4 regions of the Enterocloster sp. HCN-30185 genome follow, and region 2 is predicted to be linked to each of the others. Evidence: predicted binding sites of a transcription regulator. Region 2 holds the regulator's gene; each other region holds the start of a gene.
What was found. Region 2 encodes Rex, which represses fermentation and respiration genes when NADH is low (regulators of the CRP and FNR family bind a similar motif). Its sites were predicted from a motif close to ATTGTTAANTANTTAACAAT; they were not measured.
Positions count from the first base shown of each region.

Region 1: the regulator Rex is predicted to act here: its motif matches at 1,600-1,619, upstream of adhE (bifunctional acetaldehyde-CoA/alcohol dehydrogenase).
Region 3: the regulator Rex is predicted to act here: its motif matches at 1,702-1,721, upstream of WKT10_RS00210 ((2Fe-2S) ferredoxin domain-containing protein).
Region 4: the regulator Rex is predicted to act here: its motif matches at 1,877-1,896, upstream of WKT10_RS00070 (NADH-quinone oxidoreductase subunit NuoE family protein).

Region 1 is NZ_JBBKBT010000017.1:18,999-23,821, reverse strand. It holds gene metK (methionine adenosyltransferase) at 60-1,247, shown strand; gene adhE (bifunctional acetaldehyde-CoA/alcohol dehydrogenase) at 1,666-4,278, shown strand; gene WKT10_RS14140 (WYL domain-containing protein) at 4,369-4,823, opposite strand, start outside.
Region 2 is NZ_JBBKBT010000004.1:249,280-254,102, reverse strand. It holds gene WKT10_RS07025 (carbohydrate-binding domain-containing protein) at 1-393, shown strand, start outside; gene WKT10_RS07020 (hypothetical protein) at 700-930, opposite strand; gene abc-f (ribosomal protection-like ABC-F family protein) at 927-2,906, opposite strand; gene WKT10_RS07010 (redox-sensing transcriptional repressor Rex) at 3,082-3,747, shown strand; gene acpS (holo-ACP synthase) at 3,749-4,132, shown strand; gene WKT10_RS07000 (NAD(P)H-hydrate dehydratase) at 4,134-4,823, shown strand, end outside.
Region 3 is NZ_JBBKBT010000001.1:47,641-52,463, forward strand. It holds gene WKT10_RS00205 ([Fe-Fe] hydrogenase large subunit C-terminal domain-containing protein) at 1-1,366, opposite strand, end outside; gene WKT10_RS00210 ((2Fe-2S) ferredoxin domain-containing protein) at 1,369-1,608, opposite strand; gene WKT10_RS00215 (patatin-like phospholipase family protein) at 1,839-2,696, shown strand; gene WKT10_RS00220 (TRAP transporter large permease) at 2,798-4,078, opposite strand; gene WKT10_RS00225 (TRAP transporter small permease) at 4,082-4,570, opposite strand.
Region 4 is NZ_JBBKBT010000001.1:11,557-16,379, forward strand. It holds gene WKT10_RS00055 ([Fe-Fe] hydrogenase large subunit C-terminal domain-containing protein) at 1-873, opposite strand, end outside; gene WKT10_RS00060 (ATP-binding protein) at 886-1,308, opposite strand; gene WKT10_RS00065 (DRTGG domain-containing protein) at 1,363-1,710, opposite strand; gene WKT10_RS00070 (NADH-quinone oxidoreductase subunit NuoE family protein) at 1,931-2,425, shown strand; gene WKT10_RS00075 (ATP-binding protein) at 2,429-2,986, shown strand; gene WKT10_RS00080 ((2Fe-2S) ferredoxin domain-containing protein) at 3,022-3,399, shown strand; gene nuoF (NADH-quinone oxidoreductase subunit NuoF) at 3,414-4,823, shown strand, end outside.

The sequences.
Region 1 (4,823 bases), on a different contig from region 2:
TGACACGAAACACAGTACAGTATGTATTTATTTTACAGCAAAGAAAAGGAGAATGATTGATGGAGAGAAGATTATTTACATCTGAATCTGTAACTGAAGGCCATCCGGACAAAATGTGCGACGCGATTTCTGATGCGATTTTAGACGCTTTAATGGAGCAGGATCCCATGAGCCGTGTTGCCTGCGAGACAGCGACCACCACAGGACTGGTGCTGGTTATGGGCGAGATCACCACAAAGGCATATGTAGATATCCAGAAGATCGTAAGAGAGACGGTTCGCGAGATTGGCTATGACCGTGCAAAATATGGTTTTGACTGTGATACCTGCGGCGTGATTACCGCCATTGACGAGCAGTCCTCCGACATTGCTATGGGTGTTGATAAGGCTCTTGAGGCAAAGGAAAACCGTATGTCCGAGGAAGAGTTGGACGCCATTGGTGCAGGCGACCAGGGTATGATGTTCGGCTATGCAAGCAACGAGACAGAGGAGTATATGCCATATCCTATTTCCATGGCTCACAAGCTGGCTAGAAGACTGACTGAGGTAAGAAAGAACGGTACCTTAAAGTATCTTCGTCCGGACGGAAAGACTCAGGTTACAGTAGAGTATGACGAGAATGGAAAGCCGGTTCGTCTGGATGCAGTGGTTCTGTCCACTCAGCATGATGAGAATGTAACTCAGGAGCAGATCCATGCAGATATCAAGAAGTATGTATTTGATGAGATTATTCCTGCAGATATGGTAGATGAGAATACAAAGTTCTTTATCAATCCTACAGGACGCTTTGTAATCGGCGGACCTCACGGAGACAGCGGTCTGACCGGACGCAAGATTATTGTAGATTCCTACGGCGGAACGGCACGTCACGGCGGCGGCGCATTTTCCGGTAAGGACTGCACCAAGGTAGACCGTTCTGCAGCTTATGCGGCCCGCTATGTGGCTAAGAATATCGTAGCTGCCGGTCTGGCTGATAAGTGCGAGATCCAGCTGTCCTATGCAATCGGCGTGGCTCACCCAACCTCTATTATGGTAGAGACCTTCGGAACAGGAAAGCTCAGTGAGGAGAAGCTGGTAGAGATCATCCGCGAGAACTTTGACCTTCGTCCGGCTGGAATCATCCGTATGCTGGATCTGCGTCGTCCGATCTATAAGCAGACTGCTGCTTACGGACATTTTGGCCGCAATGACCTTGACCTTCCTTGGGAGAAGTTAGATAAGGTGGATACCCTTAAAAAATATCTGTAATAAGAATACAAAAAGGCATTTGCACAATGGTATGTATCGGCGTGCAGATGCCTTTTTTCAGCTCCAGCTGCTGTCCGTAACGTGGCATTGGCCGAAACATAGAAAATCACTCCTTATGTTACAGTTTTATTTTTATAGTTGCCAGGTATATTTTACCATAATTTATAAAATAGCAGTGGATAGGTTTTAAAATTATACAAAATATCCAAAATGGTGTTATATATTTAACAATCTTTTTGCCATTGGTGAATCGATAGAGTATGCTCTGAGACTAAAAATTTGCGCAAAACCTGAAAAAAGAAAAAATATGGTTGACATTTTTTTAACGATGTTATATAATGCGGATAGTTAAATTGTTAATAAATTGACAAACATTCCGAATACAAACACAAACACAAGGAAAATGGAGGAAATGGAAATGGCAAAGAAGACCGAGCAGGTAGTTCCGGAGATCATTGACAGCGTAGAGGGACTGAACGCCAAGATGGCAGCAATGCGCGAGGCTCAGAAGGTATTTGCAACCTACACACAGGAGCAGGTAGATAAGATCTTTTTCGCGGCAGCAAGCGCAGCGAATAAGATGCGTATTCCGCTGGCAAAGATGGCGGTAGAAGAGACCGGAATGGGCGTGGTTGAGGATAAAGTAATCAAGAACAACTACGCAGCTGAGTATATCTACAATGCATACAAGAATACAAAGACCGTTGGTGTGGTTGAGGAGGATAAGGAGTACGGTATAAAGAAGATTGCAGAGCCAATCGGCCTGATCGCAGCTGTTATCCCTACTACAAATCCAACCTCCACTGCAATCTTTAAGACACTGATTTCCTTAAAGACACGCAATGCCATCATCATTTCCCCACATCCAAGAGCAAAGAAGAGTACCATTGAGGCTGCCAAGGTTGTGCTGGAGGCTGCTGTTAAGGCAGGCGCTCCTGAGGGGATCATTGGATGGATCGACGTTCCTTCCCTGGAGCTGACCAATGAGGTAATGAGAGACGCTGATATCATCCTGGCAACTGGTGGCCCGGGCATGGTTAAGGCTGCATATTCTTCAGGTAAGCCTGCGCTGGGCGTTGGTGCTGGAAATACGCCGGTTATCATTGACGATACGGCTGATATCCGTATGGCAGTTAACTCCATTATCCATTCCAAGACCTTTGATAATGGTATGATCTGTGCTTCTGAGCAGTCTGTAACTGTTCTGGAGCCTGTATATGAGGCTGTTAAGAAGGAATTTGAATACAGAGGCTGCTATTTCTTAAAGCAGGGTGAGATTGAAAAGGTAAGAAAGACCATCCTGATCAACGGGGCATTAAATGCAAAGATCGTAGGACAGTCTGCATACACCATCGCAAAGCTGGCAGGTGTGGATGTTCCGGTTGATACAAAGATTATCATCGGCGAGGTTGAGTCTGTAGATATCAGCGAGGAGTTTGCTCACGAAAAGCTGTCTCCTGTACTGGCTATGTACAAGGCTAAGACCTTTGACGAGGCTCTGGATAAGGCAGAGCGTCTGGTAGCAGACGGCGGCTACGGCCATACCTCTTCTCTGTACATCAATGTAAATGAAAAAGAAAAGATGATGAAGCATGCAGAAAGAATGAAGACCTGCCGTATTCTTGTAAATACACCTTCCTCCCACGGCGGTATCGGCGATCTGTACAACTTTAAGCTGGCTCCGTCTCTTACACTGGGCTGCGGTTCCTGGGGCGGAAACTCCGTATCTGAGAACGTTGGCGTTAAGCATCTGCTGAACATTAAGACTGTTGCTGAGAGGAGAGAAAATATGCTGTGGTTCCGTACACCTGAGAAGGTTTACTTTAAGAAGGGCTGTCTGCCTGTAGCATTAAACGAATTAAAGGATGTAATGGGCAAGAAGAGAGCCTTTATCGTAACAGACTCCTTCCTGTACAAGAACGGCTACACAAATGTAATTACAGACCGTTTAAATGAAATGGGAATCACATATACCGTATTCTCTGACGTTCAGCCTGATCCTACTCTGGCAAATGCACAGGCAGGCGCCAAACTGATGAAAGAATTTGAGCCGGATGTAATTATCGCAATGGGCGGCGGCTCCGCAATGGATGCAGGAAAGATCATGTGGGTACTGTACGAGCATCCGGAAGCAGATTTCATGGATATGGCAATGCGCTTTATCGATATCCGCAAGAGAGTTTATACCTTCCCGAAGATGGGTGAGAAGGCTTATTTCGTAGCTGTTCCTACCTCTTCCGGTACAGGTTCTGAGGTTACTCCATTTGCCGTTATCACTGATCAGGAAACCGGCATCAAGTATCCTCTGGCTGATTACCAGCTGCTTCCAAATATGGCGATTGTTGATACTGACAACATGATGAGCCAGCCAAGAGGCTTAACCAGCGCTTCCGGCGTTGATGTTTTAACCCATGCATTAGAGGCATATGCTTCTGTTATGGCAACGGATTATACAGACGGACTTGCATTAAAGGCAATGAAGAACGTATTTGACTACCTGCCGATCGCTTACAATGAGCCAAACAATGTTGAGGCACGCCAGAAGATGGCAGACGCATCCTGTATGGCAGGTATGGCATTTGCGAACGCATTCCTGGGCGTATGCCACTCTATGGCACATAAGCTGGGAGCATTCCACCATCTGCCCCACGGTATTGCAAATGCGCTGATGATCTCTCTGGTAGTTGAGTTCAACGCTGCTGAGAATCCACGCAAGATGGGAACTTTCTCCCAGTACCAGTATCCTCATACCATGGCAAGATACGCTGAGTGTGCAAGATTCTGCGGAATCAATGCAGGCAGCGATGAAGAGGCTGTGAAGAAGCTGATCGAGAAGATCGAGGAGTTAAAGAAGGCTGTTGGCGTGAAGTCCTGCATCAAGGATTACGGCATTGACGAAAAAGACTTCTTAGACAGACTGGATGATATGACGGAGCAGGCCTTCGACGACCAGTGTACCGGCGCCAACCCAAGATATCCTCTCATGAGCGAGATCAAGGATATGTATTTAAGAGCTTATTACGGAAAATAATCGAACCCATTGAGGGTGAACCTTTATCCTTTGTGTTTGGAACAGGCCGTCTGTCCGGTTAGGGCAGGCGGCCTGTTCGCGTAGAAATATTTACTCCACCGTTCCATACAAAAGCTCATGCTGCCGTTTCACCCGGTTTTTCACCATACTGCGGAAATAGCCTGGCCCCAGAACCTCTATTACGGGGCCGAAGGAAAGGATATCGATGAGAAGCTCCGTTTCATCTGCGGTATCATAGTAAATGGAGCACAGCCAGTATTTGCCTTCTTCATGGTATTCCGTATGCTTTTCGTAGCTGGCAAAGTGAAGCATACAGCGTTCAAGAGAGTTCCGTTCTCCGGTTATTTTTAAGAGAACGGGCTCTTTTGCTTTGCGGACCGGGAGAAAGCGGTGGCAGGAGAGAGTCTGTATATCGCTGTCCGAAAGGAGGTCAGGGGAAACGCGGCAGTCACGGATCCGTTCCAGGTTGAGAATGGTATTTAGGCCGCAGCGTCCCCGTCGGTACTGCAGACAGCAGAGACGGAATTTGTCATCCTTGGAGGAGT
Region 2 (4,823 bases):
CCGCAGGAAGCCGGAACGCAGATCGCCCTGAAAAACAGTGACGGCACAGAGCTTTTATCCTGGAAAGCAGAAAAAGAATATTCATCTGTCCTCATTAGCAGCCCGGATATCAGACAGGGAGAAAGCTATTCATTAACAGCCGGTACGGAGGAGAAAATGATTACTATGGACAGTCTTGTTTACGGCGCCGATATTCCTGAAAATGGAAAGGCTCCCGTTGGCAGTGAGACTCCTAAAGGCGGTAGGGGGCCTGAGAACGGCGAAGTTCCCACAGGCGGGAGAGCGCCCATGGAAAGGGAACCAGCGGAGAATGGTAAAAGACCCGGAGAAATGGACAATAAACCGGGAATGGGAGAAAAACCCGATAATGAAAATAAAAAAGAAATCCAGTAAATGTGTGGGATGTATAGTTGACACAGGAAGAATATTACGGTAGCCTTCTGAAAAAATGAAAGAAATATTTAGAGCAGCTGGCAGGACAATACCCTGTCCGTGAAACAGAAGATGGTATTCATCCGATGGGGAAGCAGCCATTAAGGGGATTTCATAGAGAAAAAAATTAGTAAGATTTACACGGAATGAACTGCAGAGGTTGACAGCAGAAATTCAGATCCTATCGTAAAAAAGGAAACTGCGGTCATTTTCATGACCGCAGCCTATGAAGACATACTCCCGGGAGGTTCCCGCTTTATCAATAACCTACAATGTTTTTTTTCGTTCATCCTCTTCCTGACCTGGATCGTCCCCATGCTTTAATACCCTTGCCATCAGCGCCATAGCATAAAACAGGACGGAAAAGAAGAGGATCGAAAAAGCCACAGCCATCAGTGTATTTTTGGAAGCCCCGGTAAGAGCCAGAATAAAAAACAGGAGAACAAGCCCTGCAAGGAGAAGGACTCCAAGAAGAGCCAGAATACGTTTTAATTTCATTCCTCTGCCAGCGCCTCCCATAATTCGTAAAGTTTTTCCAGTTTTTCACTGATGGAATCCTTTTCTTTGTTCAGCTCCATCAGTCTGGACACATCGGTATAGACTTCTTCCAACGCCAGCAGCTCATTGATCTCGCTGTCTCTTGTTTCTAACTGGTGGATGGCGTCTTCGGTCTTTTTAAGTTCATTCTGACGTTTGCGGATCCTGGCCTGCTCTTCCTTCTGAGCCTTCCAGTCAAGCTTGGCCCCTGTATCTGAAGCAGAAGAGGAGGCAGCGGTACCGGAAGAAGCTCCCGTTCCGGCATCAGCCGGACGGCCTAAAGCTGATTTTGGAGCCTCAGAGCCTCGTCCTGCAAAAAATGCAGCCTCCACATCCTCCTTTTTCTCCAGATAATAATCATAATTGCCAATATAATTTATAAAGGACTGTCCGGTCAGATCCAGAATCCGGGTAGCGGTGCGGTTGATGAAATAGCGGTCATGGGACACGTAAAGCACCGTTCCTGTATATCGGTTTAATGCACTTTCCAGAATCTCCTTTGAGGTAATGTCCAGATGGTTGGTGGGCTCGTCAAGGAGCAGGAAATTGGCGTCAGAAAGCATAAGCTTTGCAAGTGAAACGCGGCCCCGTTCGCCGCCGCTTAAATCCTTGATCAGCTTAAACACATCATCACCGGTAAAGAGGAAAGAAGCAAGGGTATTGCGGATCTGAGTGTTGTTCATATTGGGATAGGTATCCTGGATTTCCTGAAACAGGGTTTTATCCATGTGGAGGACCTGATGCTCCTGATCGTAGTAGCCGATATGAACCTTGGCGCCCAGGCGGATTTCTCCGGCATCAGCAGGGATCAGGCCGTTTATGATCTTAAGAAGCGTGGTCTTTCCGGTACCGTTATTTCCGATAACCGCAATCCGTTCCCCACGTTTGATTTCAAAGCTGCCATGTGTAAATAATGTCTGAGTATCAAAGGACTTGCTTAAGTCTGTGACGGTGAGTACATCATTTCCGCTGACTACGTCCGGTTCCAGACGGATATCCATGGAATCGTTGATTTCCACTGGCTTTTCCAGACGCTCGATTTTATCCAGCATCTTTTCCCGGCTTTCTGCCCTTCGGATGGATTTTTCACGGTTAAATGATTTTAATTTGGCAATGACCGCTTCCTGATGGCGGATTTCCTGCTGCTGATTTAAGTAAGCACGGATCTGTGCGTCTCTGAGCATGGCTTTTTTATCGCTGTAGGCGGAGTAATTGCCGGAAAAAACAGTGGCGGTGCCATTGTCCAGCTCGATGACCTTTGTAACCACACGGTCCAGGAAATACCGGTCGTGGGCCACGATGATCACGCTTCCTGAATAGCCCTTTAAATAGGTTTCCAGCCATGCAATAGACTCCATATCCAGATGGTTGGTGGGCTCGTCCAGAAGCAGGATATCGGGTTTGGTTAAGAGAAGCTTGCCTAAGGATACACGGGTTTTCTGGCCGCCGGAGAGCGCCTGGATGGGCTTTGAAAATTCATCCTCTGAAAATCCCAGACCCTTTAATACCCCCGTAATTTCACTGCGGCAGGCGTAGCCGTTTTCCAGCTCGAACGCGTGGTTTAAGCGGCTGTATTCGGAAAGCATAGCCTCCAGTTCTTCACCGGAGGCAGATTTCATGGACTGTTCAAGGTTTCGTAGACGCTCCTCCATTTCAAGGATAGGCCGCTTTACCTCTAAAAGAGCGTCATAAATGGTCTCAGCGCCCTCCAGATCCTGATGCTGGGCCAGATATCCGATGGAAGCGCCCTTGGCCCAGGTTACACTTCCCTCATCTGGTGCCAGATCACCGATGATGATCTTTAAAAGAGTGGATTTTCCCGCGCCGTTAATCCCTACGACAGCGGCTTTTTCATGTTCCTCTATATGAAATGAGACCCGTTTGAGGATATGGTTATCTCCAAAGGACCGGCTGATGTTGCTGCATGACAGGATCATTTCAAAACTCCTTTTTTAGCATAAATTCTATGTTTTTTGCATAATATGCACCAATCAGTATAATATAGGAACATATTTTTTTCAAGAACATCCTGAAAGTGATTTGACATTTTTTTAACGCCCGATTATAATAGAAAGCATTAGATTGAATCATATAAGGAGAGGGTGGCACAGGATGGAACGCAAGGAAATATCGAAAGCGGTTATTTCGAGACTGCCCCGCTATTACCGCTATCTGGGGGAGCTGATTGAAGAAGGAGTGGAGCGTATCTCTTCCAATGAACTGAGCAACCGCATGAAGGTTACAGCTTCTCAGATCCGCCAGGATCTGAATAATTTCGGCGGCTTCGGACAGCAGGGCTATGGCTATAATGTAAAATATCTGTACTCGGAAATTGCAAAGATTCTGGGAATCGACCAGCAGCACAATCTGATCATCATCGGAGCCGGAAATCTGGGACAGGCAATCGCCAATTATACAAATTTTGAACGGAGAGGTTTTGTGATCAAAGGGATGTTTGATATCAATCCCAAGCTGATCGGTCTGGTGATCCGCGGGATTGAAATCCGGTCCGTGGACGATCTGGAAAGCTTTATAAAAGAGAATGAGATCCAGATCGCGGCTCTTACCATACCAAAGACAAAGGCTCCCGAGATTGCGGATCGTCTGGTAGCAGCAGGAATCAAGGCAATCTGGAATTTCGCCCATACGGATCTTGTTGTACCGGAGGATGTAGTTGTGGAAAATGTGCATCTGTCTGAAAGTCTGATGCGGCTGTCCTACCGGGTATGCAGTATGCTGGACCGGGATGAAAAAAACGAACGCACAGGAAGCAAGTAGGATGATACTGGGAGTTGGAACCGATCTGATCGAAATAAAGCGCATGGAAAAGGCCTGCAGGAGGCCTCATTTTGTCGCTCGCACATTTACGGAGACGGAAAGCCGGCAAGCGAAGGGGTCTGCCTCTAAGCTGGCCGGCTCTTTTGCTGTGAAGGAGGCCGTGGCAAAGATGTTCGGCACCGGGTTCCGGGGATTTATGCCCGGAGATATCGAGGTGCTTCGGGATGAGCTTGGAAAACCCTATGTCAATCTTTACGGCGGCGCTAAAAAGCGATCTGAGGAAATGGGGCTGACACAGATCCATGTGTCTATCTCCAATACAGAGGATTTTGCCATGGCATTTGCAGTGGGCGAAAAGGAAACGTCCGCAGAGAGGAGAACATGATATGAGAACCCTTCTGACAGGTAGAAAGATGAAAGCAGTGGATCATTACACCATCCATGAGGTCGGGATTCCTTCCCTGGTTTTAATGGAGCGGGCAGCTTTGGCGGTCGCAGACTGCGCATTAAAGGCAGCCCGAGCATTTGCCGCACACAGTCCGGTCTGGGCGCTGTGCGGTGTGGGAAATAATGGAGCGGATGCAGCGGCGGCAGCCCGGATGGTTTATTTAAAAGGACTTCCTGCAGTTATTTTTCTGGCCAGTTCAGAGGAAAAGGCGACAGAAGAATTAAAGCTCCAGCTTTCCATTGCCAGGAAGCTGGGGATACCTGTAAAAAAATGGGAACTTATGAAAGAGGAAGCAGAAAACTGCGGGATTCTTTTCGACGGCCTTTTCGGTGTGGGATTAAGCCGGGAAATCCAGGGAGAATACAGAGCCTGTATGGAGCTTGCAGCAGAGATTCTTAAAGGGAATGGAAAAACAAAGCCATGGTGCATTGCTGTCGATATTCCTTCCGGGATCCATTCCGGTACGGGAGCGGTGATGGGGATTGCTCTGAAAGCAGATGAAACCGTAGCCTTTGGCTGGGAGAAGATTGGAACTGCCGTATATCCGGGAAGGGACTATGCGGGAAATGTTACGGTTGCAGACATCGGTTTTCCTGAGGAGGCCTTAAGGGCAGAGCCGGAAGAGGAG
Region 3 (4,823 bases), on a different contig from region 2:
CCTCTGAGCGTGTCTTTCCAAAGTATTTCTCTCCCACATCGGAATACTCTAAAATCCGCATATCCGGCCCTACAATGAGCACAATATTGGGAGAAGTTTCCATTACCAGATTAGACATGGATTCTGCCTTTTCATGCATATAGGGAATGCACATGGAAACCTCTGCCTTGTGCTGGAATACGGCGATCGCCTTTTCCCGACAGGTAGGATAACCGCAGGCTCCGCAGTTTAACTCATCCTCTGGCTTAAATTTATTCGTCATGCGCAGGATCTGGCGGATCTGCTCCTCCGTCGGCATAGGATCTTTAGGCGAACGGTCTAAAAACTCTTTTCTGAAAGAAACTGCCTCAACCGCATGCTCCATCTGGGAACGGTCGGCCGGCTCCCTGCAGATCCGTTCCTCCATATCCAGCTTTACTTTAAAGCGTGAAATAAACTCCTCATCATCTACCGTCGGCCCCTTAATACAGCCGCCGGCGCACATATTCATTTCAATAAAGCACCCTTTGATCTCTCCCCTGGCCATGCTCCTGCACAGGTCAATACAGTTTGTCTCCCCATGGACATAGAACTTGCGGTAGCCGTCTCCCCTGCTTTCTTCCTCAGCCAGTACCGAATTTACCACTCCGTTTGTAACAGGATACAGGCGGTTTACCTTGGGATCAAAGGCCGTAAAGGGCATATCCTCACAATCCTCAATGGAAATTTCCTCCTGATCCAGCCATTTTTTCATATCCCGGAAATTCAAGACCGCATCAATGCAGTTATCATGGCGAGGATCGTTTGCCTCCTTCTTTTTTGCAATACAGGGGCCTAAAAATACTATCTTCACCTCACGCCCCAGTTCTTCCTTTAAAATGCGTCCGTGGGCGATCATGGGAGATACCACCGGCGCAAGGTATTTTACCAGCTCCGGATAGTAAATCTCGATCAGGTCATTGACACTGGGGCAGCAGGTAGTAATGATATTTTCCATCTGATGCTCCTTAAGCAGTCTGGCATACTCTGCCGTCACATAGGCAGCGCCCTCGGATGTTTCCCTCACATCCTCAAACCCCAGACGGATCAGTGCCCCACGGACCTGGCCGATGGTCTTATATTTTAACAGACCCATATAAGAGGGTGCAATGGAAACCACTACCCTCTCGCCGGCTGCGATCCAGCCCTTCACCAGCTCCAGATCGCTTCTGAGCGTCTTTGCAGACTGCGGACATATCTTCAGGCAGTGGCCGCAGAGAATACATTTATCAGGCATGATCACGGCTCGTCCATCCTTGACCTGGATGGCCTTTACCTCGCAGTAGCGGACGCATTTATAGCAGTGCTTACATTTTGTGGCCTTGAAATCAATGATTTCCATGCCCATAATCACAGTCTCCCTTTGATCTCGTTTTCAAAAAACGCTTCTGTGTCCTCCGGCTTCAATGAATATAACTCTCCGTCCACAGTCACACATACGCCGTGGTCGCAGTTTCCGGAGCAGAAAGCTCCGTTTAAGTCAACCTGTTCCGACAGGCCGTTTTCATTTACAAGCTTCTGAAGCTTTTCAATAATCTCTCTGGAACCCTTTAAATGGCAGGCGCTTCCAATACATATTGTTACTTTCATTTTCACTTCACCCTCCGTTATTCGTTTCACTCTGTCTGTATGTTCTTTATCCTTTATACAGGGGTCTCCCCACATGTAATGCCATTATCTCATATTGTCATATTTTTATCAATAATATTTCTGCAAAAACAAAGGTTTTCCGATGGAAAAGTGTGGTATACTGGATATATTTCAAACGATATGCCTGCCGGACAGAACCGCCCGGCAAAGCCAAATGGAGGAATCAGAAAATGGAACAAAAGACAGGACTTGTGCTGGAAGGCGGCGGAATGCGCGGGATCTATACAGCCGGCGTGCTGGATCTCTTTATGGATCAGGGAGTAACCTTTGACGGAGTGATCGGAGTATCCGCAGGAGCCATCCACGGCTGCAGCTTTCTTTCCGGACAGCGCGGGCGGAACATCCGATATTATAAAAAATACTGTCAGGATCCTCGCTTTATGAGCGTTAGAAACCTTATCCTCACCGGAGACATCGCAGGAGAACGGTTCTGCTACCACACGCTGCCGGAAAAGCTGGATCCTTATGACTATACAGCCTTTAACAATAATCCGGCCGAATTTTATGTAGGCTGCAGCAATGTAGAAACAGGAAAACCGGAGTATCTGCATCTGACCGACATGAAACAGCAGATCGACTATCTGCGGGCCTCTGCATCACTGCCTCTGGTATCAAAAATCGTACATGCCGGAGGGAAAAAGCTGCTAGACGGCGGCTGTACGGACAGCATCCCGGTAAAAGCCTTTATGGAGCTTGGATACCCAAGGAATGTTGTTGTCCTTACCCGCCACAGGGGTTACCGGAAAAAAGCAGAGGGAACCCGGCTTACCGAACTGTGCTACCGCCATTATCCTGCCTTTGTAAAAGCCATTAAAAACCGGCCATCCGTGTACAACCGGACGCTGGATGAGATCGAGTCTCTGGAAAACAGCAGCCAGGCCTTTGTGATCCGCCCCAGCAGGCCTCTTACCATCGGACGAATGGAAAAGGATCCGCAAAAACTTCAGCTTGTTTACGAGCTTGGGTATCAGGACGTAGCCAGATGCCTTTTAGACCTTTTATCCTGGAAACAGGGACCGGCCAGATGACCGGTCCCTGTTCATATCTTTCTTTTTCATATTTTATCAAAAAATCACCGGGTCGAAAAATCAATCCAGTGATTTTTATATACATTTTCAACTGCACAGCCTTAAGCGCCCAGAAGCATCTCTGCAATACCAGATGTCAGGAACGGTACAAATGTAACAAGTCCTAATACGATGAAATTGGAAATCAGATAGGGAATCAATTCCTTAACAACTCCTGTCAGCTTTGTCTCACCAATATTGGTGGCTGCAAACAAACATACCCCCACCGGAGGAGTACACAGACCAAGAACCAGATTCAATACAACCATAACACCGAACTGAATTGGATCTACGCCTACCATAAGAACCAGATTTAAAAGAACTGGAAACAGAATCAGGATTGCTGCGATGGTTTCCATAAACATACCAACAAACACCAAAAGCAGGTTAATCAAAATAAGAATGATATATTTATTGCTGGTCAGAGACAACATTGCATCTGCTACCATCTGCGGAATCTGCTCTTTGGTCAGGATATATGCAAATACGTTCGCCATACCTACCAAAACCATGATACCTGCACTGGAGGTAACTGTAGATTTCATACTCTCAATCAGACGCGGGATCGTCAGTTCTTTATAAATAAAGAAGCCAACAAAAATACCATATACAACTGCCAGAATAGAAGCCTCTGTCGGCGTTACAAAACCAAAGCAGATACCGGATAGAATAATCAGAGTCATCAGAATTGCAAAGAAGGATTCCTTCGCAGATACCAAAACTTCTTTTAAAGTAGACCGCCTCTCTGCTTTTGGATAATGGCGCTTCTTGGAAATATACCAGGAAACAAAAATCATACCAAGTCCCATCAAAATTCCAGGAACCATACCTGCAACAAACATCTTAGATACGGAAAGTCCTGTCATGGTTGCAGCCATAATCATAGGAACAGACGGAGGAATGATCGGTCCAATACAGGAAGATGCAGCAGTTACCGCACAGGAGAAATCTGCATCATAGCCTTCTTTTTTCATAGACGGAATCAAAACACCTCCCACACTTACCGTATCAGCTAGAGCCGTACCGGAAATACCTGCAAACAGCATGGAGGCAACAACGTTCGCAATTGCCAGACCGCCAGTAATATGACCAACAATTTTATTACAGAAACCAATCAAACGCTCTGTGATACCACCCTGATTCATCAGAGATCCTGCAAATACGAAGCCCGGAATACAAAGCAGTGTAAAAGAATTCAGACCTGCAAAAAATCTCTGGGCAAACATATACAGAGACATATCATTTCCTATAAAATATACTAGCGAAGAAAGCCCTAGGCTGAATGCAACTGGCACACCCAGTCCCAAACATACAATGAATGTAATAAATAATACAGCTACCATACCCTATGCCTCCTCCTTTTCAGTAAATAACATATACAGTCTCATCAAAAAGCTAAGCATATAAAAGCCAAACAGAATTACTTCCGACATATAAACATATTTCATCGGAATTTCCAACGCTGTGGAAACCATCGCCGGCGGTGTAATTGCAATCAAACCCTTACTGCTCATCACACATTTCAAAAATACAAATGCAGAAAACGCTGTTAGCGCTACCAATACAAGTGTTTTAATTCCTTTCTGAACACTCTTTGGAAACATCTCTGTCAACATTTCTACACCAACGTATTCATCTGTAATAACTGCAGCATTTCCTCCAAAAGCAACCATATAAATAAACAAGAAACGTGCAGCCTCTTCTGTCCAGTTCGGAGCTGTAGGAAGGAAGGTACGAGCAGTAACCTGAATCAAAACACTTCCAATAAAACCAACTAAACCAATAATTCCGATATAAGTCATAATAAGCTTATATTGGTTAATAATTTTATTCATACTAATCTCCATTCCGCCGCCTTCGGCTGGCGGCACAAATAGTAATGAAAGTGTTCCAACTCTCTACACTGTGCTGTAAAATAGTTTGCAAGAAGCTACACTACAAAGCACGGGAGGAGGAGTTGTAATAACTTCCTTCGTTTTAGACAGCATATTAATCAGTGTAAGTTCTGCCTTTTCAAGCACAAATAAGTGGCATCATGAATCCGTACACTAAGAATTGTTTAAGCCTTTCGTTTAATTGTGTGGCAGT
Region 4 (4,823 bases), on a different contig from region 2:
TTTCAGATTGGTAAACTTCTGATCTTCCATATCCTCTAACACACGGATCACATTTTCAATACCGTCCGCTGCCAGATAATTTTCCGTAAACAGCCCGCTGGCTTCCCCGCCGCTGTGCCCCCAGCTGATGCCGATTTTTCCGGAAGTTCCAATAGCTGGATAATCCTCTCCCGCTACCGACTTCATGGCTGCTAACAGTCTGGGATACACATCCTTGATAGCAAGCACCTTGTCCACCTGGCTCTTTTCCGTACCAAGAGGCGCTCTCACATAGGTTACCTTGGAGGGGCAGGGAGAAATAAACATAATTCCTATCTTCTCTCTGGGAAGCCCCGTTTTCTCCATGGCCCTTCTGGCCGCCAGAATAGCCGCTACCTCTACCGGGGGATTTAAAGGAAGCAGGTGAGGAATCAGGGATGGAAAACGCACCCGGATCAGCCGCACCACAGAAGGACAGGCGGTACTGATCAAAGGAAGCTGTTCCTCATGATCGGATATGTACTGTCTGGTGGCTTCACTGACCAGCTCTGCCGCCGCGCTGACCTCGAATACATCATCAAAGCCCATACGAAGAAGGGCCTTTAACACAATATTAGAGTCATCCAGATTGTTGAACTGGCTGTACAGAGACGGCGCCGGAAGCGCCACCGTATATTCGTACTGATTCATCGTATCCAGCTTATCGTAGGTTGCGTGTTTTGCATGATGAGGGCAGACGCGGATGCACTCTCCGCAGTCTATGCAGAACTTTTTATTGATGCTTGCCTTTCCCCCTCGGACGCGGATGGCCTCTGTAGGACAGCGCTTAATGCAGTTAATGCAGCCTTTGCACAGAGAAGGGTCAAGCCGCACGGAATGATAGAATTTATCCATTCCTCCACCCCCTCAGATATATACTGTCATGGTGATCTTTGTTCCCTCTCCGATCCGGGTATCGATCTCCATCTGGTCTGAATATTTTTTCATATTGGGAAGCCCCATCCCCGCTCCAAAGCCCAGAGAACGGATCTCATCCGGAGCCGTGGAATATCCGGCCTGCATCGCCAGCTCCACATCCTTAATCCCCGGCCCTTTGTCATCCAGGATCATATCGATCTTTTCCGGAGTAATCTCTACTGTAATCTCCCCTCCGTCTGCATGGATTACCATATTGATCTCCCCCTCATACATGGCGATGGCCACCTTCCGGATGGCCTCCGGATTCACCCCCATCTGCTTGAGCTTGCGCTTTACATCGCTGCTGGCTTCCCCTGCCCGTGTAAAATCCTCTCCGGATATGGGATATTTTAAAATAATTGCTTCTTCCATAGAAAATCTTTCCTTCCTGAATTTCCATATATCGTCGTATCAGCGCAGCACTCTCTAGATTGCCCCGCTGTTAAGCCCTGCCTGATAAAGCATTCCGCAGGAAGAAAACATCCTGTGTCCGGTGGCAAGAACCACAAGATCCCTCTCCCTTGCCATCTCAAGCATACTTTCATCCGGCTTTTTTCCTCTCACAAATATAATGCACACAATATCAAGCATCTCTGCTGTACGGATCACCTGGGGATTGCACAATCCTGTCAGCAGTACGGAATGATCCTTTGAAAATGCCAGCACATCGCTCATCATATCAGAGCCGCAGGCAGACCTTACCTCCCTGTCCAGATGCTCCTCTCCGGCCAGCACCCTGGCGCCTAATACCTCTCTTACATCTCTCACTGTCATACGCGTTCTCTCCTACCTGTTTGGTTCTGTGTTTCCGGCTACTGTCAGCATATCATTTATCCCCAATTCTTTCAATAAATATGTCTCTGTTTTTGCACATTTTATCCGCAATTCCACACAAAGTTTTTGACACATTTTCCCAGAAATGTAGATTTTTTTGACTATATGTGTTAGAATATTAACACATTGCATAATGTACAACGACGAGGAGGTAAAAACGATGGCGTGCAAAAAACAGACGGTTCCCTTTCGGGGAACACCTGAGCAGGAGGCCGCGCTGAAAGCGGTAATTGCTGATCTTAAAAGCCAGCCGGGCGCTCTGATGCCGGTGATGCAGAAGGCTCAGGAAATTTATGGATATCTTCCCATTGAAGTGCAGACCATCATCTCAGACGAGATGGAGGTTCCGTTAGAAAAGGTTTACGGCGTAGCGACCTTTTATGCACAGTTTGCCTTACAGCCCAAGGGACAGTATAAAATTTCTGTCTGTCTGGGAACAGCCTGCTATGTGAAGGGTTCCGGGGAAATCTTTCACAAGCTGGAGGAAATTTTAGGGATTACCAACGGTGAGTGTACACCGGACGGCAAATTCTCACTGGATTCCTGCCGCTGTGTAGGCGCCTGCGGACTGGCTCCTGTTATGATGATCAACGGAGAAGTTTACGGCCGTCTTACCCCCGACGACATTCCGGGCATTTTAGCCAAGTATAACTAGCCTATGATGCCGGAAATTTCCTTAAATATACTGGATGTAGCAGAAAATTCCACACGGGCAGGCGCCTCTCTTGTGACTATAAACGTCACAGCAGATACAGACGCCGACCGTCTGACCATACAGATCGGGGATAATGGCTGCGGCATGAGCGAAGAACAGCTTTCCCATGTAACAGACCCCTTTTACACCACCCGCACAACGCGGAAGGTAGGACTGGGCGTTCCTTTTTTTAAAATGGCTGCCGAAAGCGCCGGAGGGAGCTTTTCCATCCATTCCCAGATTGGAGAAGGCACAGAGGTGACTGCCGAATTTGGCTTATCCCACATTGACCGTATGCCTCTGGGGGATATAAACAGCACCATCCACAACCTGATCGTGTATCATCCGGACACGGATTTTTGCTATACATATACATACAACGGAGCTTCCTTTACCCTTGATACCAGGCAGATGAAGGAGATCCTTGGCGGTATTCCATTAAATACGCCGGAAGTATCCGCCTATATTTTGGAATTTCTGAATGAAAATCAGAAGGAAACCGACGGCGGCGCATCGCTGTGACCGCTGCCCCTTAGACAGAAGGAGGTTTATAACCCATGAAAACTCTTGCTGAATTACAGGCCATCCGCGAACGGATGCAGAGCCAGGTAAACCTGCGCGCGGAAGACCATAACCATACCCGCGTAGTAGTAGGCATGGCCACCTGCGGAATCGCCGCAGGTGCCAGACCTGTTCTCAATACCTTTGCCCAGGAGATCCAGTCCAGAGGCCTTACAGACCGCATCAGCGTAACTCAGACCGGCTGCATCGGGCTGTGCCAGTATGAACCCATTGTTGAGATCATGGAACCCGGCAAGGACAAAATTACATATGTAAAAATGAACCCTGACAAGGCCTTAGAGGTGATCGAGCGCCATCTGGTCGGCGGACACCCGGTTGAGAAATATACCATGGGCGCTGCAGGATTAAAATAAAGGAGGGACTATCTATGTATCGTTCACATGTGCTTGTCTGCGGCGGTACCGGATGTACCTCTTCCGGAAGCCCCCAGATCATGGATATATTAAAAAATGAATTAAAACGCCAGGGACTGGAGGAGGAAGTAGCGGTTGTAGAAACCGGCTGCCACGGCCTCTGTGCCCTGGGCCCGATTATGATCGTTTACCCGGATGCTACCTTTTATTCAATGGTACAGCCCGGAGACATCCCTGAGATCGTATCCGAACATCTCTTAAAGGGTCGTGTAGTAACCCGTCTTCTCTATCAGGAGACCGTAAGCCCCACTGGAGGCATCAAGGCCTTAAGCGACACAGACTTTTATAAGAAGCAGCACCGTATCGCCCTTCGCAACTGCGGTGTTATTGACCCTGAAAATATCGAAGAATACATCGGAACCGGCGGCTATCAGGCTCTGGGAAAGGTTCTTACGGAAATGACCCCGGAGGATGTGATCCAGACCCTTTTAGACGCAGGCCTGAGAGGCCGCGGAGGCGCAGGCTTCCCCACCGGCTTAAAATGGAAGCTCTGCCGTCAGAACGACGCAGACCAGAAGTATGTCTGCTGTAATGCAGACGAGGGCGATCCCGGCGCATTTATGGACCGTTCCGTGCTGGAGGGCGATCCCCATGCAGTGCTGGAGGCCATGGCCATCGCCGGCTATGCCATCGGTGCAAACCAGGGCTATATCTACGTCCGTGCCGAATACCCCATCGCAGTAGAACGCCTGCAGATTGCCATCAAGCAGGCCCGCGACATGGAACTTTTAGGCAAAAACATTTTCGGAACCGGCTTTGATTTTGATATTGACCTCCGTCTGGGCGCAGGCGCTTTCGTCTGCGGCGAGGAAACGGCTCTTATGACCTCCATTGAGGGAAAACGCGGTGAGCCAAGGCCCCGTCCTCCATTCCCGGCGCAGAAGGGCTTATTCGGAAAGCCAAGCATCTTAAATAACGTAGAAACCTACGCCAATATCCCTCAGATCATCTTAAACGGTCCAGAATGGTTTGCTTCCATGGGTACGGAAAAGTCCAAGGGCACCAAGGTATTTGCCCTGGGAGGCAAGATCAACAACACCGGTCTGGTAGAGGTTCCCATGGGAACCACCCTAAGGACCGTAATCGAGGAAATCGGCGGCGGCATCCCCGGCGGAAAGAAGTTCAAGGCCGCACAGACCGGAGGACCTTCCGGCGGCTGTATCCCGGCTGAACACTTTGATATCCCCATTGACTATAACAACCTGATTGCCATAGGTTCCATGATGGGCTCCGGCGGTCTGATCGTTATGGATGAGGATGACTGTATGGTAGACATTGCCAAATTCTTCCTTGAATTTACTGTGGAGGAATCCTGCGGCAAGTGTACTGCCTGCCGTATCGGCACCAAACGTATGCTTGAAATC